DNA from 3 places in the Cytobacillus sp. ABV4_503 genome. Region 2 is predicted to be linked to each of the others. Evidence: a T-box and tRNA genes for the amino acid it is inferred to sense, from the RefSeq annotation. Region 2 holds a T-box; the other regions hold tRNA genes.
The links. The T-box of region 2 lies ahead of argS (arginine--tRNA ligase). A T-box ahead of a tRNA ligase gene usually reads a tRNA of that ligase, here a tRNA-Arg.

Region 1 (10,477 bases), on a different contig from region 2:
GCGGTGCATGTTCAATGATTATTAATGGAAAGCCACGTCAGTCCTGTACGGCGCTTGTCGATCAGCTGGAACAGCCAATCCGTCTTGAGCCTATGCGCACGTTCCCGGTAGTCCGTGACCTGCAGGTCGACAGAAGCCGTATGTTTGACTCCTTGAAAAAGGTTAAAGCGTGGATTCCGATCGATGGCACTTATGATTTGGGACCAGGACCGCGTATGCCTGAGAGAAAGCGCCAATGGGCATATGAACTGTCAAAGTGCATGACATGCGGTGTTTGTCTGGAAGCATGCCCGAATGTAAACAGCAAATCTGATTTTATCGGGCCAGCTCCATTATCACAGGTTCGTTTGTTCAATGCTCACCCAACTGGTGAAATGAATAAAGCAGAACGCCTGGAGCAAATCATGGGTGATGGGGGACTAGCCAACTGCGGAAACTCTCAAAACTGCGTACAGTCCTGCCCGAAAGGCATTCCTTTAACAACATCCATTGCGGCACTTAACCGCGATACAACATTCCAGTCTTTCAAAAACTTCTTTGGAAGCGACCAGATCTAAACTTCTTAAACCCCCTTTCCTTTTTGGAGAGGGGTTTTTGCATTCAAAGCTGAATGGTTTTGGTGTTCAAATAATTCAAAAAACACTATAATGAAATATAACAGAGTGAGCGCTCATTCATAAATAGCCGGGAGGAACTGCCATGAAAAAATTGAGCTATATTGACAATTTTAAAAAATGGGAAGAAGAATTCATTTTCTTTCATCCAGTAAAAGTCAGATTTTCTGAAACAGATATGTTTGGACATTTGAACAATACCGTTCCATTCACATATTATGAAGAAGCAAGGATAGAATTTTTCAAAAGCAAAGGCTTTATGCAGGACTGGGTAAAACAAGATAATGAAACCATACCAGTCGTAGCAGACCTCCAATGCGATTTTATCTGCCAGGTTTTCTTTGATGAAGAGTTACAAATTTATGTAAAAGCTGCTTCGATAGGTAATTCTTCTGTTGACCTTCATTATATGGGCAAGAAATCAGACGGTTCAGTTTGCTTCACCGGCAGGGGCACGATGGTGCAGATATCAAAGGTGACAGGCAAGGGTGTGCCTTGGACCGCAGAAATGAAAGAAATGCTGAAAAGCGGGGTTAAAGTACGGGCCTAGCGGCACAATGGCACATTTTTGAAAATAACTTTCTCCTTTCACTAAATATAGTCACTTCGGCTGTTTTGCTGACATATGATATGGTGACTAAATATATACCCATCCCGCGGTTCATAGCTGGCGAAAGGCAAGGAGGGTTACAATACTTGAAGGAGAATGAATATACTCACAAGCCGTTACTCACCAAACGAGAAAGAGAAGTATTCGAATTGTTAGTACAAGATAAAACAACAAGGGAAATCGCTGGTGAATTGTTTATAAGTGAAAAAACGGTTCGGAACCACATTTCCAATGCCATGCAAAAGCTTGGTGTAAAGGGGCGATCACAAGCTGTTGTAGAGCTCCTTCGAATGGGAGAGCTAGAACTTTAATTTAGACCGGCTATCCTTCTGGGAAGCCGGTTATCACATTTATAAAGGGATTTTTTCATTAATTGGTTTTATTTCTGTCTTGAAATTTATACGGAAAAAGGTGAAAATAAATGCACAAGGGCAGAAAACATCGTAAAAGCTTAAATGGGAGTGTTTAAGAATGAAGCTTGAAGATCCTAAAACAAATGAAATAAATGATGTTGTAGCTGAAATTGAGAAAGACTTAAGATACATATCCGGCATTATCAAGCAGAAGGGAAGGGAAATTCTAAGTGATTTCACCATTACCCCTCCCCAGTTTGTTGCATTGCAATGGCTTTTTGAAGAAGGCGATATGACCATCGGTGAGCTGTCAAACAAAATGTATCTTGCATGCAGCACGACAACAGATCTTGTTGATCGAATGGAGAAAAACACCCTTGTGAAAAGGGTTAAAGATCCAAATGACCGAAGAGTGGTCAGAATCCACCTGCTTGAAGAAGGAGAACGGATTATTGAAGAAGTTATAAAAAAACGCCAGGATTATTTAAAAGAAGTTCTTAAAAATTCTTCACATAATGAGGTCTTGTTCTTAAAAGATAACTTAACGAAATTACACCATGATATGCGAGGAGAATGAGGCGGTACTTGTGAAACAACCTATAGGAATTATTGACTCCGGAGTTGGAGGCTTAACAGTCGCAAAAGAAATTATGCGGCAGCTGCCAAATGAAGATATTGTTTACCTTGGAGATACAGCCCGATGCCCATATGGCCCCCGGCCTGGTGACGAGGTAAAATCTTTTACCTGGCAAATGACGAAATACTTGCTTGGCAGAAATATTAAAATGCTTATCATTGCCTGTAATACTGCCACTGCCGTAGCCCTGGAAGAAATTCGCAGAGAGCTAACGATACCGGTTATCGGTGTCATTTTCCCTGGGGCCAGAACAGCTATAAAAGTAACGAAAAATCATAAGATTGGTGTCATTGGCACAGAAGGCACAGTCAAAAGCAAGGCATATGAAAATGCGCTGATTCAGTTAAACAGGAGATCTGATGTTCATAGTCTGGCATGCCCTAAGTTCGTTCCTCTTGTAGAGAGCGGAGAGTATGAAGGCTCTGTTGCCAAAAAAATCGTGGCTGAGACTCTTCAGTCTATTAAAGGAAAAGGAATGGATACACTCATTCTCGGATGTACCCATTATCCTTTATTAGAACCAATTATTAAAAATGTAATGGGAAAAGGCGTAAATGTCATCAGTTCCGGTGAAGAAACAGCAAGGGAAGCAAGTACCATTCTGCATCACTATGGAATGCTTAAAGCTGTTGCAGAGAACCCTGAATATAAATTCTGCACAACGGGCTCACCGGCCATTTTTTCTAAAATTGCTTCAAAGTGGCTGGGATTTCCTGTAAATACTGCAGAAAAAATATCGCTTTAACACATGCAGACACCTTCTGAACTTTTTCAGAAGGTGTTTTTAAAGCTAATCATAACATCTTGAACGCGGATAACTGTCTAGCTCCACAAGGAATGCTTCGACAGCTTTATCATCGCACGACTAAAAGCGCTAGCTTTTATGAGGAGCGCCTATCCCCTCGAGGTGAGGCCCCCAGGATGGGGGTTATGCAGACGTTGCCACAGGACGTGGCGTTCTTAATCTGCGTTCCTTTGTGGGCAAGGCGCTTCCGCTTTTCTTTTAGGATTACATTTTAAAAAAGCTTTGGTATCATGAGAATGAAAGACAAAATATATTAGTTGAGTTGGTGATCAATTTGCTCGCACAAGCCGAAAACTATCTGAAAAAATATTTTGGATATACCTCTTTCCGTCCTGGTCAACAGGAGATTATTCAAAATATCCTTTCTCAAACCAATACTCTTGGCATTCTCCCAACTGGAGGCGGAAAGTCAATCTGCTTCCAAATACCCGCTCTTGTACTCCCCGGAACGGCCATTGTGATTTCTCCCTTAATTTCCCTGATGAAAGATCAAGTAGATGCTCTTAGTCTTGCCGGCATCCCGGCTGCTTTTATCAACAGCACGCTGTCTTCTGCTGAGTATCAGCATGTTGTAGCGGGAATACGCAAAGGTGAATATAAGCTCGTGTATGTGGCGCCGGAACGATTTGGTTCCATGGTCTTTTTGGATTTATTAAACGATATTTCAATTAGTGCTATCGTCTTTGATGAGGCGCACTGCATCTCCCAATGGGGGCATGACTTTAGACCAAGTTATCGTTCGGTTGTCGCTGAGCTTAACAGCCTGAACCAGAAACCTGTAATCGCTGCTTTGACAGCAACAGCAACACGGGATGTTGCAAATGATATTCGCAGGCTTTTAAACATAGGAGAGGAACATACGTTTATTACCGGTTTTGCAAGGGAGAATTTATCTTTCCACGTTTTGAAAGGTGTTAACAAAAGGGACTTTATATTGCAGACCATTAAGAAACATAAAAACGAAGCGGGAATAATATACACTTCAAGCCGCAAGGAAACGGACCAGCTGTACCAATTTTTAAAAGGCAAGAATTTGTCTGCTGCCAAATATCATGCAGGCCTAAAGGAAGAAGAACGAAAAGAAGCACAGGATACCTTTGTATACGATGAATCAGACATTATGATTGCAACGAATGCTTTTGGAATGGGGATAGATAAATCCAATGTCAGATATGTCATCCACTATAATCTTCCGCGGAACATTGAAGCCTATTATCAGGAAGCGGGAAGGGCCGGCAGAGATGGCGTTGATAGCACCTGCTACCTGCTGTTTGCCCCTCAGGATATCCAGCTGCAGAAGTTTTTGATAGAGGAGAGCAGTCTGAATCAACAAAAAATGGAGCAGGAATACAGCAAGCTTAAGGATATGGTTAATTACTGCCATACAGAAAAATGCCTTCAGTCCTATATCATTGAATATTTTGATGAGAATGCCGATCCTATTCAATGCGTCAAATGCAGCAGCTGTCTGGATGAACGGACAAGCATGGATATTACACAGGAAGCTTTAATGATATTCTCATGCATCAAGCGGATGGGAGAAAGATTTGGAATTACTTTGACAGCCCAGGTTTTGAAAGGATCGAATAATAAGAGAATCCGCGAAATGAATTTTCATAAACTTTCAACATTCGGATTGCTGAAAAACCGCAAAGAAAAAGAGATTGGTGATATGATAAATTATCTGCTCGCTGAGGACTATCTGGCTTTAACAGATGGAAAATATCCGACTGTAAAGCTGTCGGCCAGTGCAGTTCCCGTGTTGAAGGGGCAGAAAAGATTATTTATGAAAATAAGCGAGCCGGTGCGTATTCAGGAAACAGAGGAAAACAATGAGCTCTTCGAGATGCTGAGAAAACTTAGGAAAAAGATTGCAGATGAAGAAAATGTCCCTCCTTTCGTAGTATTTGCTGATGCAGCATTAAAAGAAATGAGCCGCTATTTTCCCGTCAGCAAGGACATGATGTTAAATATTAAAGGCGTAGGGCAAATGAAGTTTGAAAAGTATGGAGAAGACTTTATCCAGGCTATCAGAGAATTTGCCGAAGAACATAATATTTCGCCTAAGCCGGCTGCAGAAGCGCCATCAAAATCAGAGGAACCCATAGATGATCGTCCAAGCTACCAGATTTCCTTTGACTATTACAAGGATGGAGATTCAATAAGAGAAATAGCCAAAAAGCGAAATTTCTCACCGATAACAATTCAAGAGCATATATTTCGCTCTATCAGAGAAGGCAATGTAATTGACTGGTCAGATATTTTCAATGAAACTGAAGAAAAGCTCGTTTTACAGGCTGCTGAAAAGGCTGGTAGAGACAAACTTAAACCAATCAAAGAAGAACTTCCGGAGGAGATAGATTATTTTAAAATCAAAGCTGTCCTGATAAAAGATGAACTGCTGAAACAAATATGACAGAGAAGCTCCTTATGGGGGCTTCTTTTTTTATGAAAGATAAGAGAATTTTGAACGTCGATAAGCAGCCTACCCCCTCGAGGTGTCGGGGGTGGGCAAGGCGCTTGCGCTTTTCCTTCGGTTTGTCCAAATTTGTCAAAAATCTATTAACACTTTTATCCTAAAAGACGGTCTAAATTTCAGATAGGCTCGTATACATGTAGTACAAACTGTCTCAGGGGGGATTATGTATGTCTTTAAATAAAAAAACGTCTTTAGTGTCAGCTGTGCTGGTATCATCTGTTCTATTATCAGGCTGCGGATTGTTTGGAAGCCAGGGGAAGGAAAAGGTCGATCCGCCAAAAGCAGTATCTTATACCGATGAAGGCGAGAGTGTTGCAGAAGAAACAGCTGGAAAAGAAACAGCCGAAAATGAAGAGGGTGTTACGGCAAATCTTAAAACAGAGCTTTACTTGATTGATAAGAATGGGTATGTCGTTCCCCAGACAATAGATCTTCCAAAAACTAATTCAGTTGCTACACAGGCGTTAGAGTACCTGGTAGAAAACGGTCCTGTTACAGAGCTTCTTCCAAATGATTTCCGAGCAGTCCTTCCGGCTGATACAAAAGTTTCTGTAAATATTAAAGATAAAGTTGCAACCGTCGATTTTTCAAAAGAATTTCAGGAATATGCTAAGGAAGATGAAAAGAAAATTCTCCAATCAGTTACCTGGACACTTACACAATTTGATTCCATTGATAAAGTTAAGCTGACATTAAACGGACATGAATTAAAAGAGATGCCTGTGAATGGCACTCCGGTCAGTTCTGCGTTAAGCAGAGCCAATGGAATAAACATGGATACAACGGAAGTAGTAGATATCACGAATACGAAGCCGGTGACCGTTTATTATCTGGGCGGGGATGAAGAAAACTATTATTACGTGCCTGTTACAAAGCGTGTAAGCAATGATATGGACAATAAAGTTGAAGCGGTTGTATCCGAACTGATAAAAGGGCCGAACTATGCATCCAATCTGGTGACAGACTTCCTTCCGGATGTAGAACTGCTTGAAGATCCAAAAGTTGAAGAAGGAAAAGTCACATTAAACTTCAATGAGAATGTTTTCAGCAGCTTCGAAGAGAAAATGATTTCCAAGCACTTGCTGACTGCACTTGTCCTTTCACTGACAGAACAAAAGGGCATCGAAAGCGTTGCTGTCACTGTTGATGGCAAAGCAGAGATTGTCAATGAGGATGGCCAAAAACTGTCTGAGCCTGTAACCCGTCCTGAAAATGTGAATACAGGAAGTTTTTAATAGGGCAGATTTTGTTATACTATATAGTAACAGGAAAAAGAGGTTGGCATTTAATGCCGCCTCTTCTTTGTTGGTGAAATGAAGTTATGCCAATGTACCTGGACAAAAACATACTTAGGGCGATGCTCTGGTTAAATAATTTTTTTGCATATGGAAAAGAAGGGGGAATCAGCTTATGCGTGCAGATGGACGTGAACCGAAGCAGCTTAGGCCTATACATATTGAAACAGATTACTTAAAGCATCCTGAGGGCTCTGTCCTTATAACTGTGGGAGACACGAAGGTGATTTGCACAGCAAGTATCGATGAAAGGGTCCCTCCTTTTATGAGGGGACAGGGGAAAGGCTGGATAACAGCTGAATATTCCATGCTTCCAAGAGCAACGGAACAGAGAAATATCAGGGAATCAGCAAAAGGGAAAATCTCAGGGAGAACAATGGAAATCCAGCGTCTGATCGGCCGTGCTCTCCGTGCAGTGGTGGATCTTGATGCACTTGGCGAAAGAACGGTTTGGCTTGATTGCGATGTAATCCAGGCGGATGGAGGGACTCGGACAGCATCCATTACAGGAGCCTTTGTCGCTATGTCACAGGCGATGGATAAATTATACAGCAGCAAGAAGCTTACTCACTATCCAATAAATGATTTCCTTGCTGCCACAAGCGTGGGAATTCTTAAAAACAAGCAGGCTGCAGTGGATTTGAATTATCTTGAAGACTCTTCAGCGGAAGTAGATATGAATGTCGTTATGACTGGAAGCGGTGAGTTTGTGGAACTTCAGGGAACGGGAGAAGAAGCGACTTTTTCTTATACCCAGCTGCAGGAAATGCTGGGTGCTGCGCAGGAAGGGATAACAGAGCTGTTTGAGTTTCAAAAGGCTGCGCTTGGAGAAAAAATCTCAGGAAGCATTCAAAGCAAAAGAGAAAAGCTGGAGGGGAGGTCATAGCATGCAGGAAGTCATTATCGCTACTAAAAATGCAGGCAAAGCCAGAGAGTTTGAACGGATGTTCAAGCCTCTTGGGTATGAAGTTAAAACGCTGCTGGATTATCCTGATTTTCAGGATGTAGAAGAAACAGGAAGCACGTTTGAAGAGAATGCCATTCTGAAAGCGGAAGCCGTTTCAGAAGCTTTTGGAAGAATGGTAATTGCCGATGATTCAGGATTGATCATTGATGCGCTTGGAGGAAAGCCAGGCATCTATTCCGCCCGCTATGCAGGAGAAGAAAAAAACGACCAGAAAAACATGGAAAAGGTTCTCGATGAGCTCAAAAACATTCCGGATCATAAGCGGCAGGCTCGGTTCTATTGCGCTCTTGCAGTCGCTGCACCCGGAAAAACTACTATAACAGCTGCAGGAACTTGTGAAGGCCATATCTTAAGAGAAAAAAGAGGGACTTATGGATTTGGCTATGATCCTATTTTCTTTGCAGAAGAAAAAGACAAAGCAATGGCTGAATTAATGCCGGAGGAAAAAAGCCTGATCAGCCATAGGGCAAATGCTCTCAAAAAGCTGGAGGAGCTGCTTCCTTCTTTCGTAGCCGGAGCTGAGAACTCATGAGGGTTCTGATTGTCAGTGATAGCCATGGGTTAACCTCTGAACTCAGCAAAATCCGCGAAATGCATCCGGATATGGATCTGATGATTCATTGCGGAGATTCTGAGCTTCAGGCAGATCATGAAGCATTGGAAGGCTACGCTGCTGTAAGAGGAAATTGCGACTTTGAGGCAGCATTCCCGGAGGATAGAATAGAAGAAGCAGGGGGACTCCGCCTTTTCGTCACACACGGACACAGATATTCCGTTAAGTCTACCTTAATGAATCTGTCATACAAGGCACGTGAAATGGAAGCAGATATTGTATGTTTTGGCCATTCACATGGTCTGGGAGCTGAAATGTCTAATGGGATATTATTTATTAACCCTGGGAGCATCCGGCTGCCAAGAGGAAGAAATGAAAAGACATATGTCATACTGGAAGCCAGGGGGAAAAATGTTACATTGGATGTGTATGACCTGTCTAATGGGAAAATTCCTGATTTGACACAAAATTTTTTACTGGTAAAAAGCGAGTAATTTGAATATAATAACTGAGGGAAGCCAGTCTTCCCTCATTAATAAAAAATATCTTACCAAAGTGTTGACTTCTTAACATTTGTCTAATATAATAAATCTTGTCGTTAAGTTAATTAATCTCAACCAAGTAAAAAATTTTCAATACGTCCCAGTAGCTCAGCTGGATAGAGCAACGGCCTTCTAAGCCGTCGGTCGGGAGTTCGAATCTCTCCTGGGACGCCATTTACACATCTGGCAGCACTACATATCTTACCGAATCCTTACTCACCTTTTTGGTGAGTTTTTTTGTTTTTAATTTAGTTGCAATGGCAGGAGTCTGCCAGTGCAGCCCTCGACTTAAATCGTCTTTACAAACCTCTTAATATTTGAACCACATATCAGCTGTCATCTCCCGTAATTAAAAAATTCTCTAAAATTTTTTTGTCCCAGGGAATGTGAATATATCAACAATGTAAGCGGATACAGAAAAACAGATTAATCGAAATTATCAAATAATTCACAGAAAGGGTGTTGACGGCTGATAAAAATGGGCGTAAGATAGTCCTCAATATAAGAAATTCACACCTTTAAGTTAAATAGAATTATAACCTTCATCTAAGTGAAATCTCTCTCTCAATATGAATTTTTTTAACTTAATAATTCAGTGGTTTAAAGCGTTAATGTTTTAATGGGTTTTACTCCGAATAGGAAAAGCGTAGAAGAGGATAAGTAGTTTTATGACAGGCATTCACAGAGAGCCGGACCTGCTGAAAACCGGTAATGCCCTCTTAAAATGAACTCACCTCTGAGCGCAGTCCTGAAAGATGATCGATGATCGACTAGGGGCTGCCGGGTGTTCTTCACCCGTTATCAAAACGGACAGCATATAGCTGTTCATGAGTGCACGCACTATAAGCGTGAATCAGGGTGGTACCGTGGAACAGGTTATCAAAGCCTTTTCATCCCTTATACCTACAATCGATAGGTGTCTTTAGGGGTGGAAGGGCTTTTTATATTGGAGTTATAAATTACATGAGGAGGTTATCAACAAATGCTGCAGGAAGCTGCCTTAACAGAAACAAAAACGGAGACACATCCTGTCACCGGTGCAGATCTGTTATTAAGAGCCTTGGAGAAAGAAAATGTTGAAGTGATTTTTGGTTATCCTGGAGGAGCTGTTCTTCCACTCTACGACAAACTGTATCATTCAGAGATTCTTCATGTGCTGCCGCGTCATGAACAGGGAGGAATTCATGCTGCTGAAGGGTATGCCCGGATAACTGGAAAACCGGGTGTTGTAATTGCCACTTCAGGACCAGGAGCCACTAATATTGTTACCGGGCTTGCAGACGCAATGATGGATTCACTTCCGCTGATTGTTTTTACAGGTCAGGTGGCAACGGGAGTCATTGGATCAGACGCCTTTCAGGAGGCAGATATCCTGGGGATAACCACTCCAATTACAAAATACAATTATCAGGTCCGCAGCATTGAAGATATCCCGAGAATTGTTAAAGAAGCTTTTTATATAGCTTCAACCGGCAGGCCAGGACCGGTGCTGATCGATATCCCTAAAGATATCGCTGCGGGAATTTCAGATCAGCCCGAGGAAGAAAAGGAAGTGAATCTGCCGGGATATCAGCCGACATTGAAACCAAATTACCTGCAAATAAGGAAATTAACTGAAGCGG
Region 2 (10,477 bases):
TAATTGTAAAAAGGCGGCTTAAGATGTTCCTTGACATGACCAAGATAAAGAAGCTCAGCAATTGTCTGGCCGGGAAGCTCATTCACCGCTTCCTCTTCCTCGAAGTCGATCCAGCAAAAATCGCCATAGCCGTATACATCATCCTCAACCAGCCTGCCCAGCTTGTCCCTTGACACATAATCGAACATCGTATGGGTATTAAAGTCCCCATGTTCAAAACGATGCTTTAACAGCAGCAGATTATTAATAGAATCTGAAAGAGTTTGGGCAAACTCTTCAAACTCAATTCCATAAGTCATCACATACTGATCCTGTTCATTAAGATGGATGTAGATGAGATCACGAATTGCATGATTCCTTCTTTTCAATGACGAAACCTCCGAACCGTTACCCAAAGTGGTGTTTTCAAAGAAAAGCACTGGGCTAGACAGATAGAATAGCACAAGCACCTTCACAAATTAGTAAAAAGACAGCTTCCTTTGAAACTGCCTGTTAAACATCCAGTATTTTATTCTCTTATTGTAGCAAAAAAATCTGAAAATATCTTTGCCGATGAGAAAAAATTTTAAATTGCAGCATGCCCGTTTTTTTGAAAATACAGGAAACCATCGTGCTGATTCATTCGTCTAACTACATGCAGAGAAAAAATGTAATCTGTTCTCCATTGTAAGGGTTATTTTTCTTTGTTAGGATAAAAATGTAAAAAGGTAAAGAAACCAGGTGTATACAAATGAACCAGAATAATAGATTCTCAGACCGATTCGATTGGACATTATGCTTTCTTCTGCTGCTATTTTTCCTCATCAGCTGCATCGCTATTTACAGCGGACAATCCTCCAATCAATATGAAGGGAATTTTGTCGTCTCACAAATAAAAAATTATGTTGTTGGAGCTATCATTGTGGCAATTGTCATGTATTTTGACAGCGAGCAAATCAGAAGGCTTACCTGGCTGCTGTATGGTTTAGGCATCCTATTGCTTGTCGGGTTATTCATTGCACCGGAAAGCATTGCACCAGAACGCAAAGGGGCTACATTGTGGTATATCATTCCTGGACTTGGTTCTGTGCAGCCCTCAGAGTTTGTTAAGGTATTCCTTATTATTGCCCTCAGCAAAATCATCGCTGACCACCATCTAAAATATCAGGCAAAGACTGCAGGAACTGACTTTTTCCTTCTAATCAAATTAGGGGCAGCCACATTGCCTCCATTAGGATTGATCATTATTGAAGACCTGGGTACCGCCCTTGTCATCATCGCCATATTAACAGGAATCATCCTGGTTTCCGGAATCACCTGGAAAATCCTTGTTCCGATTTATGGGATCCTTGGCGCCTTCGCGGGAACGGTGCTTTATCTGGTCATCATAGCACCAGAGATTTTGGAGAAGTACCTTGGGATAGACCCCTATCAGTTCAGCAGAATTTATTCCTGGCTTGACCCGGTTAATCACAAGCAGGGAGCCGGAATGCAGCTGTACAACTCCATGCTCGCAATCGGCTCAGGATTAATATCCGGAAAAGGGTTTACTGACAGACAGGTATATGTGCCTGATGCCCATACTGATTTTATTTTTAGCGTCATTGGCGAGGAGTACGGCTTCTTTGGTGCCAGTGTAGTAATCAGCCTTTTCTTTCTGCTTATCTATCACTTAACTAAAACCGGCTTGGAGACGACCGACCCCTTTAATACTTATATTTGTGTCGGGGTCATCAGTATGATCACCTTCCATGTATTTCAAAATATCGGTATGACTATTCAGGTACTGCCAATCACCGGCATTCCGCTGCCGTTTATCAGCTACGGCGGGAGCTCGCTTATGGGAAACATGATGGCGATGGGCCTGATTTTCAGCATTCGCTACCATCATAAGACTTATATGTTTTCAACGGATTCAAATTATGTTGCAAAATAATTCCAACCACGTATAATAACATTAATATATTTAGTGTCTATGATGAAGAGAGTAGCAAAGGGCTCTTTCCTAAAAGCGAGACAGGGACGGTGCAAGCCTGTCGGAAAATCCTTTTTGCGAAGCGCACTTCGGAGATGCATAGCTGAAAGAAAAGTAGGCTATGCCGGGTAAGGAGTCCCGTTACCAAACCCCATAAGGAAGTTCAAATATTAGGAAACGTCCTTTTGCAAGAGGTCCTTTGGACAATCAGAGTGGTACCGCGGGCAGATTCAGCTCGTCTCTATATTTATATAGAGACGGGCTTTTTTATTTTCCAGGAGGTGTAATATGATTAATTTTAAAGCTATTTTCACAGCCCAGCTGGCTTCAGTGCTGAATGGGCAGCTTTCAGACGAAGCAATTGCAGACTTAATCGAAACGCCAAAGAATCCGGCATATGGCGATCTTGCTTTTCCCTGTTTTACACTTGCAAAAGCATTGAGGAAGTCACCTGCCTCTATTGCTGAAGAGACAGCGTGCCTGATTCAGGGACCGCATATCGAAAAAGCAGAGGCTGCTGGTCCTTACATTAATATCTTCTTTTCCAAAGAGTCAGCCGGTGCAGTCATAATGGAAAAAATTTTGAACGAAGGAAAAGAATATGGACAGCTGAATGATGGCGCAGGCAAAACAGCCGTGCTTGATTTCTCTTCGCCAAACATCGCAAAGCCCTTCTCCATGGGCCATTTGCGGTCTACGGTCATTGGAAACGCCCTCGGCAGCCTGGCCGAAAAATGCGGTTATACAGCGGTCAGAATCAACCACTTAGGCGACTGGGGCACACAATTCGGCAAGCTGATCACCGCTTATACAAAGTGGGGCAGCCCGGATAAAGTGAAGGAAAATCCCATAAAGGAACTGCTTAGCCTATATATACGCTTCCATGAAGAAGCAAAAGCTAACCCAGCCCTTGAAGATGAAGCGCGTTCCTGGTTCAAAGAGCTTGAAAACGGAAATGAGCAAGCTCAGGCACTCTGGAGCTGGTTTAGAGATGAATCATTGAAAGAATTCCAGCGGGTTTATGATATGCTTGGTATTCATTTCGACTCATACAATGGTGAAGCTTTTTATAATGATAAAATGGAACCCGTCATAGAGGAACTCATGGCAAAAGACCTGCTGGCTGAGTCTAATGGCGCAGAGGTGGTTCAACTGCCTGATGAAGACCTCCCTCCATGCCTGATAAAAAAATCCGACGGAGCGACTCTGTATGCAACACGGGATCTCGCTCGAGCTTTTTACAGAAAAGAAACCTATCAGTTTGATCATTCCCTATACATTGTCGGTCAGGAACAGAGCATCCATTTCAGACAGGTTAAAAGCGTTATTAAAAAGATGGGTTATGAGTGGGCGGATAATATGACACATGTCCCTTTTGGCCTCTATTTAAAAGATGGGAAAAAGATGTCTACCCGAAAAGGCAGAGTCATCCTTCTTGAGGAGGTCCTGAATGAAGCAATCCTTCTGGCAAAGAACAATATCGAAGCTAAAAATCCCGGCTTGGAAAACAAAGATGAAGTCGCTGAAGCAGTCGGCATCGGGGCTATTCTGTTCCATGACCTGAAAAATGACCGCATGAATAATATTGAATTTTCACTTGAAGATATGCTGACATTTGAAGGAGAAACAGGACCCTATCTGCAATACACCAATGCCCGGGCCTATTCTCTGCTCCGCAAGGCAGACAATGTTCCATCTGCCGAAAATGGGCTATCTGATTCTTACAGCTGGGAAATTATCAAGCTGCTCTATCAGTATCCTGAAAAAATCAGACAATCTTATATGCAGCTTTCCCCTTCTGTCCTGGCTAAATATTTGATTGATGTGGCTCAAGCCTTCAATAAATATTACGGACAGGTAAGAATATTGGAGAAAGATAACGGCATCAAATCAAGACTTACCCTTGTCAAAGCAGTCACAATTGTCCTTACCGATGGCATGCAAACACTCGGCATGAAGGTGCCCCAGCAAATGTAAAAAGAGAGGCCCATTATGGTCTCTCCTTTTTTGCCTTTGTGCGGGTATTTGCTTTCTGCATTTTCACAAGGCTTCTTACTAAAAATCCGCCGACAAAGATGGCCATCACCAGTAAGCCGGTATAATTCAAGTGTATTAACTTTAGAATCACACTTGCCACAGTAGCCATATATAAGGCTCCGAGCATATAGGTGATCTCTTCGTTTTCAAAATAGGAGGTAAGCTTCGCTCCAAATTGTGACCCTATGAGGCCTCCTCCTACCAGTGAAAGGCCAATCCAATAATCAATGGATATGGTTGAAGAATAAGAAACAAAGCCTGCAGTGACAATCAGCAGAATAGCAAACAAGCTGGTCCCTACTGCTTTTTTCGGCATCATCCCTAAATAAGCAACCGATAAAGGCACCATAATAAAGCCGCCGCCCACACCTAAAGTCGTAGAAACAAAGCCAGCAAAAAATCCAATGAGCACCATCTTCACAATAGATGGTGAAAGTTCAGAAGGCGGAACGTCGCCTGAGGCCGACTTTTTCCTGCTTTTTAACATACCTAAAGCAAAATAAGACAGGAGAATGATATAAAACAAAGGCACTGCCCACGTATCCCAGCCCTTTTCCTCAAGAAACAGCACAAAGGGGTGTGCAGCCTGAGTAGCTGCCATGCCGCTTAGTCCAAGTATCAGCCCTTGCTTAAGCCGTATATTCTTCATCCTGATATGAGCGAAGATGCCTGAAAGGGAGGTTCCAATTGAAAAAAGCAAACTCGTAGTGATCGCTTCTACAGGAGAAAAACCAAAGAGCATGAGAGTGGGAGTAAGAATGAATCCCCCGCCTACTCCAAAAAAACCGGAAAGCACACTAATAAGCGCTCCGAGTGTAATAAATAAAACGTATTCCATTTCAAATCCTCACTAACCGTTATGTCTTTCCAATTAAGCGGTACTATATCACTTTACCATAATCGTACAGAGTTATACTGCGGATTTCTAATTTATCTTATTTATAATTATTATAAATAAGTATTGATTTTAATTTAATATTTGTTATAATAAATATATAAACGACTTAGGGGGAATATAAAAATGGAAAAATTACATGCAGCATTAAATGTACAAATCGCAAACTGGAGTGTTCTTTATACTAAATTGCACCGCTACCACTGGTTTGTAAAAGGCCCGCTTTTCTTTACCCTTCATGAAAAGTTCGAAGAATTATATAATGAAGCAGCGGAAGTTGTGGATGAGGCAGCGGAACGCCTGCTTGCAATCGGTGGCTCACCGGCAGCGACATTAAAGGAGTTCTTAAGCATCACTACTCTTGAAGAGACTAATGGGGAAAAGAAAGCAGAAGATATGGTTGCCGCTCTTACTTCCGATTATAGACAGATTAAAGAACTATTAATTTCTTTAGCCCAGCTTGCTGAGGAGCAGGAAGATCAAGTGACAGGCGACTTCGCCATCGGCCTTATGGAGAAATTAGATACGCATATTTGGATGTTAAATGCCTACTTAGGAGAATAGACGATAATAAAGAAAGAGTCAGTGAGAAAAATCACTGGCTCTTATTTTTGTGAAAAAAAATCTTTCCCCTTTAGGATCACTGAGATGTTATGATTGACCTTGCCCCATATCCTCTTTAGAAAGGAGTATCCATAATGGCAAATTTAAAATATTCATTATTTATTTTTCTTGGCGCATGCAGTTATGGCATTCTGGCATCCATTGTAAAACTTGGACTCCAGGCCGGCCACTCTGTTCCTGAATTGACCGGAAGCCAATATTTATTTGGGCTCCTTTTGCTGTTGCTTTCTTTCCCATTTATCAAAAGAACGAAAATCACCCTTAAACAAACAGCAGCTTTGTTATTGACCGGTGCCTCCCTAAGTTTAACAGGCATTCTGTATGGAATGAGCCTCGACCGGAATCCGGCCTCCATCGCTGTTGTTCTCTTATTTCAGTTCACCTGGATAGGAATTCTTTTAGAAGCCCTATATGAAAGAAGGATGCCCAGTAAAGCAAAAGTCATTTCTTCGATCTTGCTTATTATAGGGACAGTATTTGCAAGCAACCTGATTAATTCCGGGTCACATCCTATTCAAGCTGATGGCCTGATCTATGGCTTATTATCTGCGGTAACATTTGCCGTATTCATTTTTGCGAGCGGCAAGGCAGGTAAGGGAATTCCAACCATTCAGAGGAGCATCTTCATCACATTTGGCGGACTTCTTCTGGTTGCAGCTGTTTCAGGCCCCGTCTTAATAAGCGGCGGCATTCAGCTTGAAGGCCTATGGAAATTCGGCCTGCTGATGGCATTGTTCGGAGCCATTTTCCCAATTTTATTTTTTGCAATCGGTTCACCCCATTTAGATTCAGGGCTTGCCACAATTGTAGGTTCTGCCGAACTCCCGGCTGCTGTTGCTGCGGCCATGCTGATTCTAGGCGAAAGAATTTCGGAAGCACAGACTTTCGGAATTGTGATGATCCTGATTGGAATCAGTATTCCGCAATTCTCATTGAAAAAAGCAGCAAAGAATCGATTTAGCACGTAAGGAATTTACGACTTAAGATTTATAGAAAAAAGACTTTGGAAATGACCTCCAACGTCTCTTTTCTATAAAGTCTATTATCTCATCGATAGGTTTTTATCATGTATTATGCGTGTCTATAACAACTGCTGTGTTTTGGTGAAGAGGCAGGATTCATAAAGCTTCCTTCTGTGTTATATCTTCCCCTGTCCGAATGAGCGCCACATTCGGACTCCATCTTCCTGTTTTCCTCTTCTTCTGTCCGAATGGGGCAAGTCAAACGCCCCTTCTGCGAAAACAATCTTGATAAAAGGACTGTTTACTCCTAAAAGCAGTGGGTATATGAAAGTATGCAATTCTACAAATTCTTTTAAGGAGTGACAATATTGGACAATAATCGGTACTGGGGCGGATTTGATTACCTTTTGGCCAAACTGCCTGATTTATTATTAGCACTATTAGTATTATTAGTTGGGTGGATGATTGCAAAAGCAATAGAAAAAGCCGTTTTAAAAGGGCTGCGCAAAACCAGCCTTGATGACAGAGTATTCCCTGATAAAGCAAATAGAAAGTATTCATCTGAGAAAATAATCAGCAAGATTATTTTCTATCTGCTGTTAGTGTTCGTATTTATCCTGTTCTTCAATATATTGGACCTCGATATTATCGCTGCACCTCTTGTGGGCATGTTCTCCTCCATAATGGCAGCAGTGCCGAGCATTTTAAAAGCAGCTCTAATTCTATTATTCGCATGGCTTATCGCCACCGGACTCAGCCTGCTGATCAGAAAGAGCGGCAGAACGCTCAAAGTTCAAGAAAAGCTTAGCAAATGGAATTTAACAGACCATAAAGAGCAGCCTGCCAATGTTATTGATAACGCAGCTAAAATTGTGTTCTATCTGACATTGCTGGTATTCCTGCCGGCTGTATTGGGAGCTCTAAACATGAATGGAATCGCCGGACCGTTCACCGGCATGCTTGAAAGCATCCTGGCCTTTTTGCCTAAGCTTCTTGCAGCAGCCCTGATTTTATTTGTAGGCTGGTTCGTTGCGAAAATCGTCCGTGATATTGTAACGAATTTCCTGCAGGCTATTGGAAGTGAAAAACTGACCGCAAGACTTGGCTTAAACCGATTGTTTGAAGGGACAAGCCTGGCATCTGTGATTGGCACAGTTGTGTTTGTTCTTATTCTGATCCCAACAGTCATTGCCGCTCTAGAGAGATTGGATATTGAAGGCATTTCCGGACCTGCCATTGCCATGCTGAATGATGTCCTGACGATGCTGCCGAATATTGCTGTAGCTATATTCTTCGTGCTGATTGGAGTTTGGCTCGGAAAATGGGTACGCAAATTCGTCTCCAGTTTACTCGAACGCATTGGATTGAATTCTTACTTCTCCGGTATGGGATTAAATAAGTCTGCTGCTGCAGGCAATGGTTTAAGCTTCTCCCAGGTGATTGGCTATATTGCAGAAGTGATTATTGTCCTGTTGTTTGTGGTACAGGCTCTTAATATCCTTGGCCTTGACTTCCTGGTAACATTGGCGACAGGTGTAATTGCCTACCTGCCTCATGTGATTGCAGCTCTTGTCATTCTTGGCGTAGGTTTGTGGCTGGGAGGTCTGGTTAAGAAATTGCTAAGCACGGTTCTTCAAGGACCGCATTATAAATTCCTTGCCAATATCGCTCAGGCAGCCATTATCGCGATTTCAATCTTTATGGCACTCGATCAGCTTGGTCTCGCCGCTTCCATTGTAAATGCTGCGTTCATTCTAACGCTTGGTGCACTTGCCCTGGCATTCGGCTTATCATTTGGTCTTGGTGGAAAGGATTTTGCAGCCAAGTATCTTCAAAAGCTTGATCGTAAAATTGAAGAAACAACTATTAACAAAGATGCCGATACGAAAGCAGTGATGAAAGAAGCCATGCCTGAAATGAAACCAGGCAACGCCACTAGTACTGTTGATAAACCGATTAACCCAACAAGTCCAGATCCGTCTATGAATCCTGCAAACGACCCATTAAATCCGCGCAATAACCGGATGGATGAAAACAATGGTCCATTGAAATAATTTTTGAAGCACGTCCCTGTGGGCGTGCTTTTTTATTTTCCAGGCTTTTTCTCTTCACAAAAACCTGCAATTTAAGTAAACTAATAATACCTATAAAACCAATGAGAAAGGTCGGAAAATAATTGGCAAATACACCGGTTTCTATTCCCCGTCCGCTCGTAAGAACCAATCAATGGTCGATCGTATTAAGTGTTTTAGCTTCGTGGCTTATCGGAGAAGCATGGATTCTTGCCATCCCCCTACTTGCAGGTATAATGGGCTTATTGTTCAGCTACAATCCCATTATGCGTACAGCAAAACATTTTCTGAGAAAAAATCCTGCTGATTACATTCCCGAAGACTGGGAGCAGCAGCAATTTAATCAAGTGATTGCCGTTGCCTGCCTGGCGCTGGGCCTAATAAGCTTTCTTCTGGGCTGGACAGCTGCAGGGTATGTTTTTACAGCTATGGTAGCCCTATCAGCATTTGTTGCCATTCTGGGATTTTGCATAGGCTGTTTTATCCGCTTTCAGTTCAATCAATATAAATACCGAAAATCATTAGATAAAGCTTAAGGCAGCCAACACGGCTGTCTTTTTCTTTTTCTTTTTCGTTTCCACTCAGCTAGTTTCAAAGGACTTTTTAAGGGGTACATATTTCATAAGTAAATCATTCTGAGGTGAAAAAATGAAAACTGCCAGTAAGTTTCTCTTAACAAAAGAGGATATGACTAACCCCGAAATTGTGCCTGAGTGGGTTATTCAAGAATATAAAACATTTCATGATACGGTTACAGATAAAACCTTCCCGTGCTATTTTGGAATGACTGCTGAGATGCGCGGCGAATTGAGATATGCCTATATTACACAGGAGGACTGGTCTAACCTGCCGGAAGCCCTCGAATCCTTTATCGAGCTATTTGACGCACCAAAACTGATTCGACATGGCTTGTTTGTATTTGTGGAGCCGGAAACAGATGAAAACCCGCTTGAACATTACAGAAAATATTTCTGGAATATCCTTCAGTACCTGCATAAGGTTGATACAAAGCCTTGGCCAAAGGATTATCCGACAGATCCTGACCATCATTTATGGGCGTTTTCTTTTGCCGAGGAACCATTCTTTGTGTTTGGAAATGCGCCTGCCTACAAGCAGAGAAAGACGAGGGATTTGGGCAATAGCCTTGTGCTCGGTTTCCAGCCGCGCCGCATTTTTGAAGGCCTTGAAGGCACCTCTAAAGGCGGCATCATGTCCAGGGAAAAAGTAAGGGAACGGGTTGAAAAATGGGATGGCCTCCCTACCCATCCAAACATCAGCCATTATGGCGATCCCGAACACCGTGAGTGGAAACAATACTTTATCGGTGATGACATTAAACCAATCGAAGGGAAATGCCCTTTTCATCATAAATAATTTTGAAAGCGCAGCGCCTAACGCACGAATTATCTTCGAGGAACGTCCATCTCCTAATTTTACCTGAAAAGCAAAAACTGCATAAATAAATAAGGAACCGTTCTCAGTATACGGTTCCTTATTTTAGGGTTATATATTGATTAATGAGACTGCCGATTGCGGACAGTAATTCTCTGCCCGCTGCCTGGCTTTGAAGCTGGTCCACAAGTACAGCGGCGTAAACAGTTTTTCCTTTATGGGTAAATATGCAGCAATCATGCTCTATTCCTGGAAGTTCGCCTGTTTTGCTGGCAACCTTGACTTTTTCCGTGTCTATCGTGTTTGCAAGTTTGTTTTTGTACTGCTGTTTTTCCAATATATCCAGTGCTTTTTGTGTGTATTTCCCGGTTAAAAGTGACTGCTCTGCCAACGCCTTTATGCCAGACACCATATCCCTGGCAGTCGTAGTGTTGTCCATGCCGTTTTTCAATGCCTCAAAGTCCATCATCTTCCTGTTTAATTCTGTACAATTATACCCCAAACCTTTGATTAGCTGATTGATTTTCTCTATTCCCAGCCT
Region 3 (10,477 bases), on a different contig from region 2:
TTCACTTCTGGCTCAATGACATCATGAAATAAACTGGTGATTTTTTGATCATTTTCATCAATTTGTCTAAAAAGGGCTTTTAATTTTGAATCGCTCAGTTCTGGAGAAATTTCCTCTTTCAAATTATTAAAATCCTCTGTCAGCTCATCGAATGTTTTTAAATGTTTTGGGTTGGAGTCAATGATAAAGTTTCCAATCGTGCTCCCTTTATGATGAAAAGTGGCCGCTGATTCAGTAATCTTAATGGCCTTTTCCCCAGAATCCTTAACTATCTCCAGTTTTGAATTGGCAATTGTCAGCAAGAAGAAAGTAAGAACGGTGGAAACCGTGAATAGCCCAATGGTCACAAAAAGCGCAACCCCATATTTCTGGCCAAGCTTCAGGTTCTTCCACCATCTAGTGCTGGCCATTTTGTTTAAATACTTGGCTATGCTAAGCTTTATTGGCTTGGACGATTCTTTTCTTTCCTTCTTGCCCGGTATAAATTTTCTTACCCCTTTCAACATTGCTTCCCCCTTTGTGATTTAACCAGATGCGAACAATTGAACTAGTTTGTATCTAATTCTTTTTTACTATTCTTTCAATTCATTATAATAGAACAAAAAAGACATTTGAAGATTATTTTTCCAATTTTTCATTTTAATACAGCCTTCCCTGCACATTTTCCATTTAAGAATCTTCTCTTTAAAACCCTGATTGTCTCACTAAATCGTCAGCTATGACATACTAATCGAACTACTCCCTTTTATCTGCGACAAAAATGAATTTTCACAAATGAGATTTGAAACAGATTTACAAGAAGCCATTCAAGCCATATAATATATGAGCTAACAAGCAAACATTCTTTGTATAACAGGAATTTATAGATAGTATGACAGAAATTTCGACGGTCAAACATTTTACTTTATCTGTAAATTAAACCTTCTATTTACACGAGAAAAGAAGTTTGCTTCATGTTAAAGTGGGTAAAGAAAGAAAGAGAATTTTTGGGGGTCTTTAATAGAGGAGGACTTATGAAACAACGTGACTTTTACTTCGACAACATGAAGTTCATCTTGATCTTCTTTGTCGTTTTTGGACATTTACTCCGCTCTTTTATTGAAGATAATGAAACAATCTATACTTTATATAAGGTAATCTACACGTTCCATATGCCAGCTTTTATACTGGTTTCCGGCTTTTTTGCAAAAGGCTTTTATAAAAAAGGCTATATAAAGAAAATTGCAAAAAAGCTCATACTGCCATATATTATTTTTCAGGTTATTTATTCGATTTTCTATTATTTTTTATATAATAAAGGCACATTTGAGTTGGATCCTTTTAACCCGCATTGGTCTTTATGGTTCCTGATCAGCATGTTCTTCTGGAATATCATGCTTCTATTCTTTGCAAAGTATAAACCTGTATATTCCCTGGCTGCTGCTTTTATCATTGGGCTTGCCGTCGGATATGCCGATTGGATTTCAAACTATTTAAGCTTATCCAGAACATTTGTGTTCTTTCCTTTATTCCTAATGGGGTATTATTTAAAGAAGGAGCATTTTTATGCGCTATTCCAGCCAAAGTTCAGAATTAGTGCATTAGCTATTTTTGCTGTAGTCTTTGCAGGCTTTTATCTCTATCCTGAAGTGGATTATAAATGGCTGCTTGGCTCAAAACCATATACTGAAATGGGGACAGCTTCGATTGGGGCAGTCTTTACGAGATTGGGCTTTTATGTCCTAAGTTTGATAATGGTATTTAGCTTCTTTGCTTTTGTGCCCCGTAAACAATATTTCTTTACTAATTTAGGAAAAAATACACTTTATGTCTATCTGCTCCACGGTTTCTTTATACGAGTATTCAGGGAAAGTGATGTACAGGGCTTTTTTAACAAACCGGAAAACTTCCTGCTGCTTGCCGGAATATCGCTGCTGCTTACTTTGCTTCTCTCAAGCAAACTGATTACTTCATTTGCACAGCCAATTATAGAACTGAAAACGTCACAGCTAAAGAAGCTTAAAGATAGATCAAGGGCATATGCCAGATTTTATCGTAAAAAACTTACAAGTTAGAGCAGAAACCGGTCATGGATTACTGGCCGGTTTTTTACTTTAGGCATAACCATTGACCATTTTTGATTATTGGATTATAATAAGTAACTGTGTTATATTATTTTGTCCCAGTAGCTCAGCTGGATAGAGCGACAGCCTCCTAAGCTGTAGGTCGTGAGTTCGAATCTCGCCTGGGACGCTTTTAGAAAAAACGCCAACAAAAGTTTGGCGTTTTTTCTCGTACTTACAAAAACCGGATGCCAGGTGCCCCACGAGTTATAAATCATCAATAACTATATACGCAGCCTTAACAGGCCCATGTACACCAACAACGAGGTTCATCTCAATATCAGCGGAGTTGCTTGGTCCAGTAATGAAATTAATACAGGAAGGTGCCTGCTGCCCTGAGTTTACCCGCTCCCTAATGATCCTTGCTGCCTGTGTCATGCGCGGAACCAGGGTGCTTTTCGGAATAAGGATGATAGAAGCAGCAGGGAGAAAGCTAACTGTCCGCCCGTGATCCTTGCTGCTGAACAAGACTGCTGTGCCAGATTCAGCCAGAGTTATTTCACTGACCGTGATGCCGATGTTAGCATGTTCTGCGTATTCAATATTTCTTCCTTCTTCAGAATAATCCCATTCATACACATCTATATTCTCTTTTGGCCAAATCTCCTTGAATAGCGCTGTAAGCCCAAACTGTCTAAAGCGGTCATCCTTCCAGGTCACAACGGGACCCCCGCCATATTGGACTACAATTTCTTTGAGCGTTTCAGTCAAATTGGCAGCACTGGTTACAACAAGGTCAGTGTGGATTTTCGTACACTGAGTCTTTAAAGCTTCGAGAAGCTCATCAGCATCCGCTTCTTTCAAGACTGCATCCTGCGGGTTAAAGCTCCATTCCGGTCTTTCGACTCCAGTAATTCTTTTTTCCCTGCCCAATCTGCCTGCAATTTTATTTAAAAAAGCATCTCGATTCTGAATTGTTCCATTCACTGCTGTCCGCCTCCTTTTGGCCGATTTTTGAACCAATCGCGAAATCTTTCTTTATTGGGAGCTGGAAAATCCCTAATTTCTGTCCATGCTTTTAATGGGCCTGGTCCCTTTGTAATTTTGTCCCCTGCGGTAAATGGATTCATGGCTGCCGGTGCCAGCTTTGACCCAAACTTATAAAGCGAGGGTGAAGCTGCCCCCAGCCCAAAAGCCTTCATAGTCATCTTTTCCGATATCGGAGCCCTTCCTTCTTTTTCGACAATTACCTGCCGGTGTTTATGAAGCAGTTCATGAAGAGGGATTTTGACTGGACAGGCTTCCGTACATGCTCCACAAAGTGTTGAAGCATATGGCAATTCCTTATAATCATTATAGCCTCCTAAAAGGGGTGACAGCACAGCTCCAATCGGGCCTGAATAAATGGATCCGTAGGAATGGCCGCCTACATGTCTATATACGGGACAAACATTTACACATGCAGCACAGCGGATACATTGGAGAATGGAGTGAAACTCCCCTCCTAAAATCGAAGAGCGGCCATTGTCCACTATAACCAGGTGGAATTCTTCAGGACCATCGACGTCGAGTTCTTCTTTTGGACCAGTCAGAACAGTAATATAACTCGTTAGCTTTTGTCCAACAGCGCTCCTCGTCAGCATGCTGACAAGCACTTCCATTTCCTCGTAAGTCGGGACCAGCCTTTCCATGCCCATTACCGTAATTTGTGTCTTAGGTAAGGCTGTGACGAGATCTGCATTGCCTTCATTAGTCACTAAGGTGATTGAACCGGTTTCAGCAACAGCGAAGTTGCAGCCCGTTATGCCAACATCTGCGGTTAAGTATTCACCCCGCAGCATTTCTCTCGCATGCCATGCAAGTTCTTCCGGCTTTTCTGTGTTCTGATAGTTCAGTTTTTCTGCAAACACATCCCGAATCTGCTCTTTATTCTTATGAAGAGCAGGCGCAACTATATGCGAAGGAGGATCGTGATCGTCCACCTGAAGGATGTATTCCCCCAAATCTGTTTCAATTACCTGACATCCGGCCTCTTCCAATGCCGCATTTAAATGTATCTCTTCGGTTACCATAGATTTTGATTTAACCACTTTTCTTGCATTCTTCTTTTCAATTACTTCCCGTATATAGGAAGATGCTTCTTCTGCAGTTTCAGCGAAAAAAACCTGCCCGCCCCTTTTAGCTACATTTTCGCTGAGCTGGTATAAGTAAAAATCAAGATTTTCAAGTACATGCTGGCGAATTTCTTCTGAAAGCGACCGCCATTCTTCCCAATTTCCAAGTTCTGCTGCAGCATCAAGCCTTCTTGTCTGAAGCCTTTCCTGGGCACCAGACACTGCCCCTCTCATAAAGGAATTGTTTATTCCGGAATCCACACGATCCTTAAAGTCATTTGTTCCTATTTTCATAGCCATTTCTATTCCCCCTTTAGAAAAGCACAAGCGCCTTGCCCACCCCCGACTGCTCAAGGGGGCAGGCTGCTTACGATAAACAATTATCGACGTTCAAAATTGTCTTTCCTTCTTGCAGGAAAGCATGTCCATTTAATTGCTTAGCGGCAATTTAACACTTCAGCAATATGCATTACTCTTATTGGTTTTCCCTGCCTGCCGATCCTGCCTCCAATATTCATCAGGCACCCTGCGTCAGCTCCAATGAGAATTTCTGCTTCAGTCTCCTCTATATGCCCAACCTTTTCATCTACCATTTGTTCAGATATTTGAGCCATTTTCACGGAAAAGGTACCGCCAAAACCGCAGCATTGCTCCTTGCCGGGAAGCTCTTCGAATTCCAGGCCCTTCACATTTTTCAATAATTTCATAGGTGCTTCCTTTACACCAAGAAGCCTGGTCATATGGCAGGATGTATGATAAGTGGCTTTTCCTTTTAACTTTGCTCCAACATCATCCACGTTTAGAACTTCAACGATAAATTGAGTAAGTTCGTATGTTTTTTCTGCAAGCATTTTTGCTCTTGGTTCCCAAACAGAGTCACCTTTAAAAACGTACGGATACTCATGAAACATATAGGCGCAAGATCCAGAAGGGGAAACAACATATTCTGCATGCTCAAATGCTGTAATCATCCTTTTCATAGCTTCCTTTGATTCTTTCACATAGCCGCTGTTATAGGCAGGCTGGCCGCAGCAGACCTGTGATTCCGGAAAATCTATTTCACATCCCAGGCGCTCAAGCAATTCAACAGCTGCTTTTCCTGCATTTCCCTGAAACATATCTACCAGACATGTTGCAAAAAGACTTACCTTCATTCATTCCCTCTCCCAGCTAAATACTATATTTTTCTACTATCTTACTATAGGTTTAATGAAAATCGTTTAATTTTTATAAATATTATAATAATTAGTATAGTTTATCTCCCTTAGCATATGTCAATGTTTTACTTCCTTTTTTTCATTCAAAAATATGATACAATTATATGATGTTTAAGTTGCTAAAAAGGGAGTTCAAAATAAATGAAAGTTATCGCCAGTACGCTTAATGCCAAATACATTCATACAAATATAGCGATCCGCTATCTGAAGGCATACGCACAGCCTGATTTCGATGTGGAATTAGCCGAATATACTATTAAAGATCCGGTGATGAATATCGTTACAGATCTGGTCCGCAAAAAACCTGATGTGATCGGATTCAGCTGTTATATATGGAATATCGAAGAGACCATAAAGGTCATTAAAATGATAAAAAAGATTGACTCCTCCATTCATATTGCAGTTGGAGGACCTGAAGTGACATATGATGTTGCAGATTGGATGAAAAATATAAAAGAATTTGATTACATTGTTATCGGTGAAGGTGAGGAAACGTTCAAACAGCTGCTGACAGAGCTGAATGGCAAAATGAATATGGAAAATGTGCATGGTCTTGCTTTCAGGGAAAATGGCAAGGTTCGTATTAATCCGCAGCGGAATAAGCTGGATTTGCGCGAGCTGCCCTCACCATTCCGCTTTGAAGAAGATATTCCCCACCTTTCTAAACGGGTCACTTATATAGAAACCAGCCGGGGGTGCCCTTTCAGCTGCCAGTTTTGCCTTTCCTCAATTGAAGTAGGTGTGCGATACTTTGACAGGGAAAAAATTAAGGACGACATCCGATATTTAATGAAGAATGGTGCAAGAACCCTTAAATTTGTGGACCGTACATTCAACATAAGCCGCAGTTATGCTTTGGAAATGTTCCAATTTTTAATCGATGAACATCTGCCGGGAACAGTTTTTCAATTTGAGATCACTGCAGATATCATGAGGCCTGAAGTAATTGAATTTCTAAACAAGGAAGCTCCGGCAGGATTATTCCGATTTGAAATTGGCGTACAGTCGACAAACGACTATACGAATGAATTGGTCATGAGGAAGCAGAATTTTGCAAAGCTTTGCCGCACAGTCACAATGGTAAAGGATGGTGGAAAGATCGACCAGCACCTTGACTTAATTGCTGGACTGCCTGAGGAAGATTATGATTCATTCAAAAGAACCTTTAATGATGTTTTTGCAATGCGGCCCGAAGAGCTCCAGCTCGGCTTCTTAAAAATGCTGAGAGGCACCGGGCTTCGATTGAGAGCAGAAGATCATCAATATATTTATATGGACCATTCACCATATGAAATACTTGGAAATAATGTTTTATCCTTTGATGACATCATCCGCATTAAACAAGTTGAAGATGTTTTAGAGAAATATTGGAATGATCATAGGATGGATGCGACCGTTGAATATTTGGTTACAAAAGTATTTCCCACTCCATTCGATTTCTTCCAGGAATTCGGAAGTTATTGGGAGCAAAAAGGATGGTCCAGAATTGGCCATCAGCTTGAGGATCTTTTCAAACGCCTTTTTGAATTCCTGCAATCAAAAGAAATTGCTGATTTGGATATAGCAGAAGGCCTTATGAAGATTGACTATATTTCAAAACAAAAATACAAACCTAGAAAACCCTGGTGGCAGCCAAGCTATGAAAAATCCGAGAGATCAAAGCTATACCAGTCCCTGCTTGAAAATCCAATCCAGCTGGGAGAAGGCTTCTTAAGCCTTCAGCTGAATGAAAAAGAAATTTACAAACATACCCTAAGTGAAAAATTTTCTTTTGATATTGAAAAATATAATAAAGATGGAATAATTGAAAAGAATGACTCTGTTCTGCTTGCCTATTTCGACTCAAGCACAGAAAAAGTTTCCATCTTTACTGGCCCTTTACATGATTGATAAAACCGGCAGGAATCTGCCGGTTTTTTAGCATTTATCCCGATCTTTCTTTTTATCTTTATCACGGTTCATAAATGGCAGTTCATAAAGTTTTCCGGAATTTATATCACCAAACTCCATACCGAATTCTACATTGCCCGAGCCATTTTGGCGGTCTTTTTTTCGTGGTTTATTATGATCCACTTAGGCTCTTCCCTCTCTCCCATGCTTGGAGTTGCGGTTAGCCATTTTCATGGGAGTCTCTCCCTGGCTGAATTCTGCTGAAAACTCTGATTCCTGAAGGTTCTTCTTAGGCGTTTTGCTGTATTTTTCAACGGCATTATACTCAGCTTTTCGTTTGGCCATCCCAATCTCCTCCTGAATTATAATTCATAGTGTTAAATCCATTTTAAGGTTTAACACAGCTTTATTTTTAGTAAAAAACACGGTTTCATCCCTATCTGAGTCTTCCTTATTTTACAATCATAAATTTTGCTGCGGTGCAGAAAATAAAGTAAAAAGGAATGAGCGATATGACTAATAAAAAGAAGAAAGGTAACAAAAGCATTGGCATTGATGAGACACTGCCACATCAAATAGAAGCACCGAGCTTTAAAGACACAGGCATGAAACTTCAGCCTCCTTTCAAGAATTCTTTTGGCGTAACCATTGGGGACAGTTATTATTCTTCGGACAGTTCACCGCTGGAAAACTGGAGCGATGAAACAGATCCTGCGGTGATGGCAGGTGAGGATTGGATTCATCCGACAAATGATATTGGCTGGAATACATCTGAAAACAAAGAACTCCTTGAAAGCAAAAAGCCGCCTCAAGGATACCCATTCATGCATCCTACTAAAGATGTCAGCCGCGGGACGGATTAATAAGAAAAGCCCAAGCTTATACGCAATGGGCTTAGAGACGGAAAAAAGCAGTCCGGAATAGTCTTCCGGGCTGCTTTTTCAGCCAATAATAACGCGCTCTTTAGGATAATGAAAATTAGGCTGTTTTTCTTTGCCGCCTATAATAAATAAGAAGGACGTTAATCCAATTCTTCCAATAAACATTAAGGCCATTATGATACATTTCCCGATCATTGATAATTCAGGTGTGATTCCTAACGATAGACCCGTAGTACCAAAAGCTGAACAAACCTCGAAAATTATTTCTATTAGCTCCATCTGCTTCTCTGTAATGCTTAAAATGACAACAGAGAGAAAACACATTCCAATAGCAAGCAATGTGATAGCAAGGGACTTCAGAATATCATCTTCATGAATTTCTCTTTTAAATATTTTTATATCCCGATTTCCTTTGGCAAAGTGATATATAAAAAGGATATTCACCGCAAAGGTAGTCGTCCTGATGCCCCCTCCGACAGAACTCGGGGACGCCCCGATGAACATCAATATACTCATTATGATGAGGGTAGGCATTGTAAACTCATTTACATCCATGGTTGATAGTCCGCCGCTCCTGGTCGTGGCGGATTGGAAGAATGCATAAAAGAAGCTTTCATGCCAGTTCAGGCCTTTAAAATATTGATTGAATTCCATGATGAGCAATATAACCGTACCAAACACAAGAAGGGCGGCATACGTCACAGTCGTCAATTTTGCAAATAAGGAGAAGCGAAAAGATGGTTCCTGATCCCATTTATTCCGAAATAAATATTGCTTTAATTCAATAAGTACAGGAAAACCTATAGCTCCTAACGTAATCAGAATAATATTGATCAGCTGCACGAAATAATCGCCGGCATATGGTTTAAGAGAGGCTCCTGTTATATCCATGCCTCCGTTGGTTGTTGCACTGACAGAGGCGAACAGCGCATGCAGAAATGCATCATCCCATGCAGGGTAATATTTTAGAAAATGAAAACCCAATATGAGCGCACCTAGCGTTTCAATTACCAATATTATTTTAATGATTTCTTTCACTAAATTGACAAGGCCTGACAAGGCATATTGATTATGATCGACCATGATGAGGCGGCGTCCTCTTAATCCAATCTTGCGGCCAAGCAGGAGCCAAAAGAATGTGCCCAGCGCCATGATCCCTATTCCTCCAAACTGAAGGATGAACATGATGACAAAATAACCAAAAACACTGTATGTTTCTGATATATCAACCACAGACAGACCGGTCACACTGACTGCACTGACAGCTGTGAAAACCGTATCAATAAATGCAACCTCCACTCCTGTTTTATGTACAGCCGGTATTCTTAATAAAAGTACCGATACAGATACTGCCAATAAATAATATCCGGATATTACTTGGGCAGGTGTTAGTTTATCCAGCCAACTTCTTACGTCTTTCCACATATCATACCTGTCCCCTTCAAAATTTTTCTAACCCTTATCATAATGAATATACCCGGTTTTTAAAAGGGATATTAGAAAATTCGCAGGAAGTTTTTTATTTATATATAATAAAGTCAAAAAATCAAAGGGAGATATGACATGTTGTTGCCTGACCTGGCTGAAAAAATAATAGCTGAAGTTCGTCTGTTTCTTCAGGAAGATATCATAGTTGCCAATACCAGCGGGGTAATCATAGCAAGTACAGATGCAGACAGAATAGGCAGTTTTCATGAAGGAGCACTTCTTAGCATGAAAAATAAAGAAAAGCTGATTATTACCAGGGAGGATCAGTCACGCCTTCAGGGTGTAAAAGCGGGCATTAACCTGCCGATCTTTTTTAACGGAGAAACAGTTGGAGTTATTGGCATAACCGGAAATCCCAATAAAATTTCCCCATTCGCAGAAATCATCCGCAAACTAACAGAGTTATTTATCAGTGAAAGTTACTTTGCAGAGCAGCTCGATTGGCAGGCCCGTGCACTGGAAGGTTTTATGTTCGACTGGCTGCAGACCAAAGATTGGGATCCTGCATTCAAAGAACGGGCTCATCTGCTGAAAATAAATCTGGCTGTAGACAGACAGGTTTCAATCGCAGAATTCAGGCAAAATAGCCAACTGCTTCATCGGGATTTATGGAATAGAATTTTATCCTGGAAAGAAGCAGGTCCGCATGACATTCTGATTCGCTGGGGCAATGATCGAATTGTGCTTTTAGCCGGGGTATCTTCAGCAAAAAAAGAAAATAGGATAAGAGAAAGGGTCACCCGCTTCCATCGTTTTCTTGAAAATCTTCTAGCTGCTGAAGTAAGCATTGGCACCGGTAAACCATTGCCCCCCTTCAGCCTTTCTGATTCATTTATGCAGGCGGA

Region 1: it has a tRNA-Arg gene. The T-box ahead of argS (arginine--tRNA ligase) is inferred to sense a tRNA for this amino acid. The anticodon was not compared.
Region 3: it has a tRNA-Arg gene. The T-box ahead of argS (arginine--tRNA ligase) is inferred to sense a tRNA for this amino acid. The anticodon was not compared.

The regions. Positions count from the first base shown of each region.
Region 1 is NZ_JBSWTH010000001.1:3,806,110-3,816,586, reverse strand. Features, by position in the region: gene sdhB (succinate dehydrogenase iron-sulfur subunit) at 1-557, shown strand, start outside; gene ACXAD1_RS19220 (acyl-CoA thioesterase) at 700-1,164, shown strand; gene ACXAD1_RS19215 (helix-turn-helix domain-containing protein) at 1,311-1,535, shown strand; gene ACXAD1_RS19210 (MarR family winged helix-turn-helix transcriptional regulator) at 1,696-2,154, shown strand; gene racE (glutamate racemase) at 2,165-2,959, shown strand; gene recQ (DNA helicase RecQ) at 3,294-5,435, shown strand; gene ACXAD1_RS19195 (GerMN domain-containing protein) at 5,666-6,733, shown strand; gene rph (ribonuclease PH) at 6,909-7,679, shown strand; gene ACXAD1_RS19185 (XTP/dITP diphosphatase) at 7,681-8,292, shown strand; gene ACXAD1_RS19180 (metallophosphoesterase) at 8,289-8,807, shown strand; tRNA gene ACXAD1_RS19175 (tRNA-Arg) at 8,953-9,029, shown strand; T-box leader at 9,494-9,756, shown strand; gene ilvB (acetolactate synthase large subunit) at 9,838-10,477, shown strand, end outside.
Region 2 is NZ_JBSWTH010000002.1:66,767-77,243, reverse strand. Features, by position in the region: gene ACXAD1_RS25345 (hypothetical protein) at 1-368, opposite strand, end outside; gene ACXAD1_RS25340 (FtsW/RodA/SpoVE family cell cycle protein) at 731-1,915, shown strand; T-box leader at 1,946-2,200, shown strand; gene argS (arginine--tRNA ligase) at 2,246-3,931, shown strand; gene ACXAD1_RS25330 (sulfite exporter TauE/SafE family protein) at 3,945-4,829, opposite strand; gene ACXAD1_RS25325 (Dps family protein) at 5,013-5,450, shown strand; gene ACXAD1_RS25320 (EamA family transporter) at 5,585-6,478, shown strand; gene ACXAD1_RS25315 (mechanosensitive ion channel) at 6,841-8,526, shown strand; gene ACXAD1_RS25310 (DUF4395 domain-containing protein) at 8,649-9,080, shown strand; gene ACXAD1_RS25305 (YqcI/YcgG family protein) at 9,193-9,918, shown strand; gene ACXAD1_RS25300 (serine hydrolase) at 10,037-10,477, opposite strand, start outside.
Region 3 is NZ_JBSWTH010000001.1:1,271,974-1,282,450, reverse strand. Features, by position in the region: gene ACXAD1_RS06540 (methyl-accepting chemotaxis protein) at 1-506, opposite strand, end outside; gene ACXAD1_RS06535 (acyltransferase family protein) at 1,014-2,054, shown strand; tRNA gene ACXAD1_RS06530 (tRNA-Arg) at 2,159-2,232, shown strand; gene ACXAD1_RS06525 (LutC/YkgG family protein) at 2,310-3,029, opposite strand; gene ACXAD1_RS06520 (LutB/LldF family L-lactate oxidation iron-sulfur protein) at 3,026-4,456, opposite strand; gene ACXAD1_RS06515 ((Fe-S)-binding protein) at 4,594-5,310, opposite strand; gene ACXAD1_RS06510 (B12-binding domain-containing radical SAM protein) at 5,515-7,263, shown strand; gene ACXAD1_RS06505 (hypothetical protein) at 7,291-7,446, opposite strand; gene ACXAD1_RS06500 (hypothetical protein) at 7,447-7,608, opposite strand; gene ACXAD1_RS06495 (DUF3905 domain-containing protein) at 7,776-8,126, shown strand; gene ACXAD1_RS06490 (TrkH family potassium uptake protein) at 8,205-9,569, opposite strand; gene ACXAD1_RS06485 (CdaR family transcriptional regulator) at 9,708-10,477, shown strand, end outside.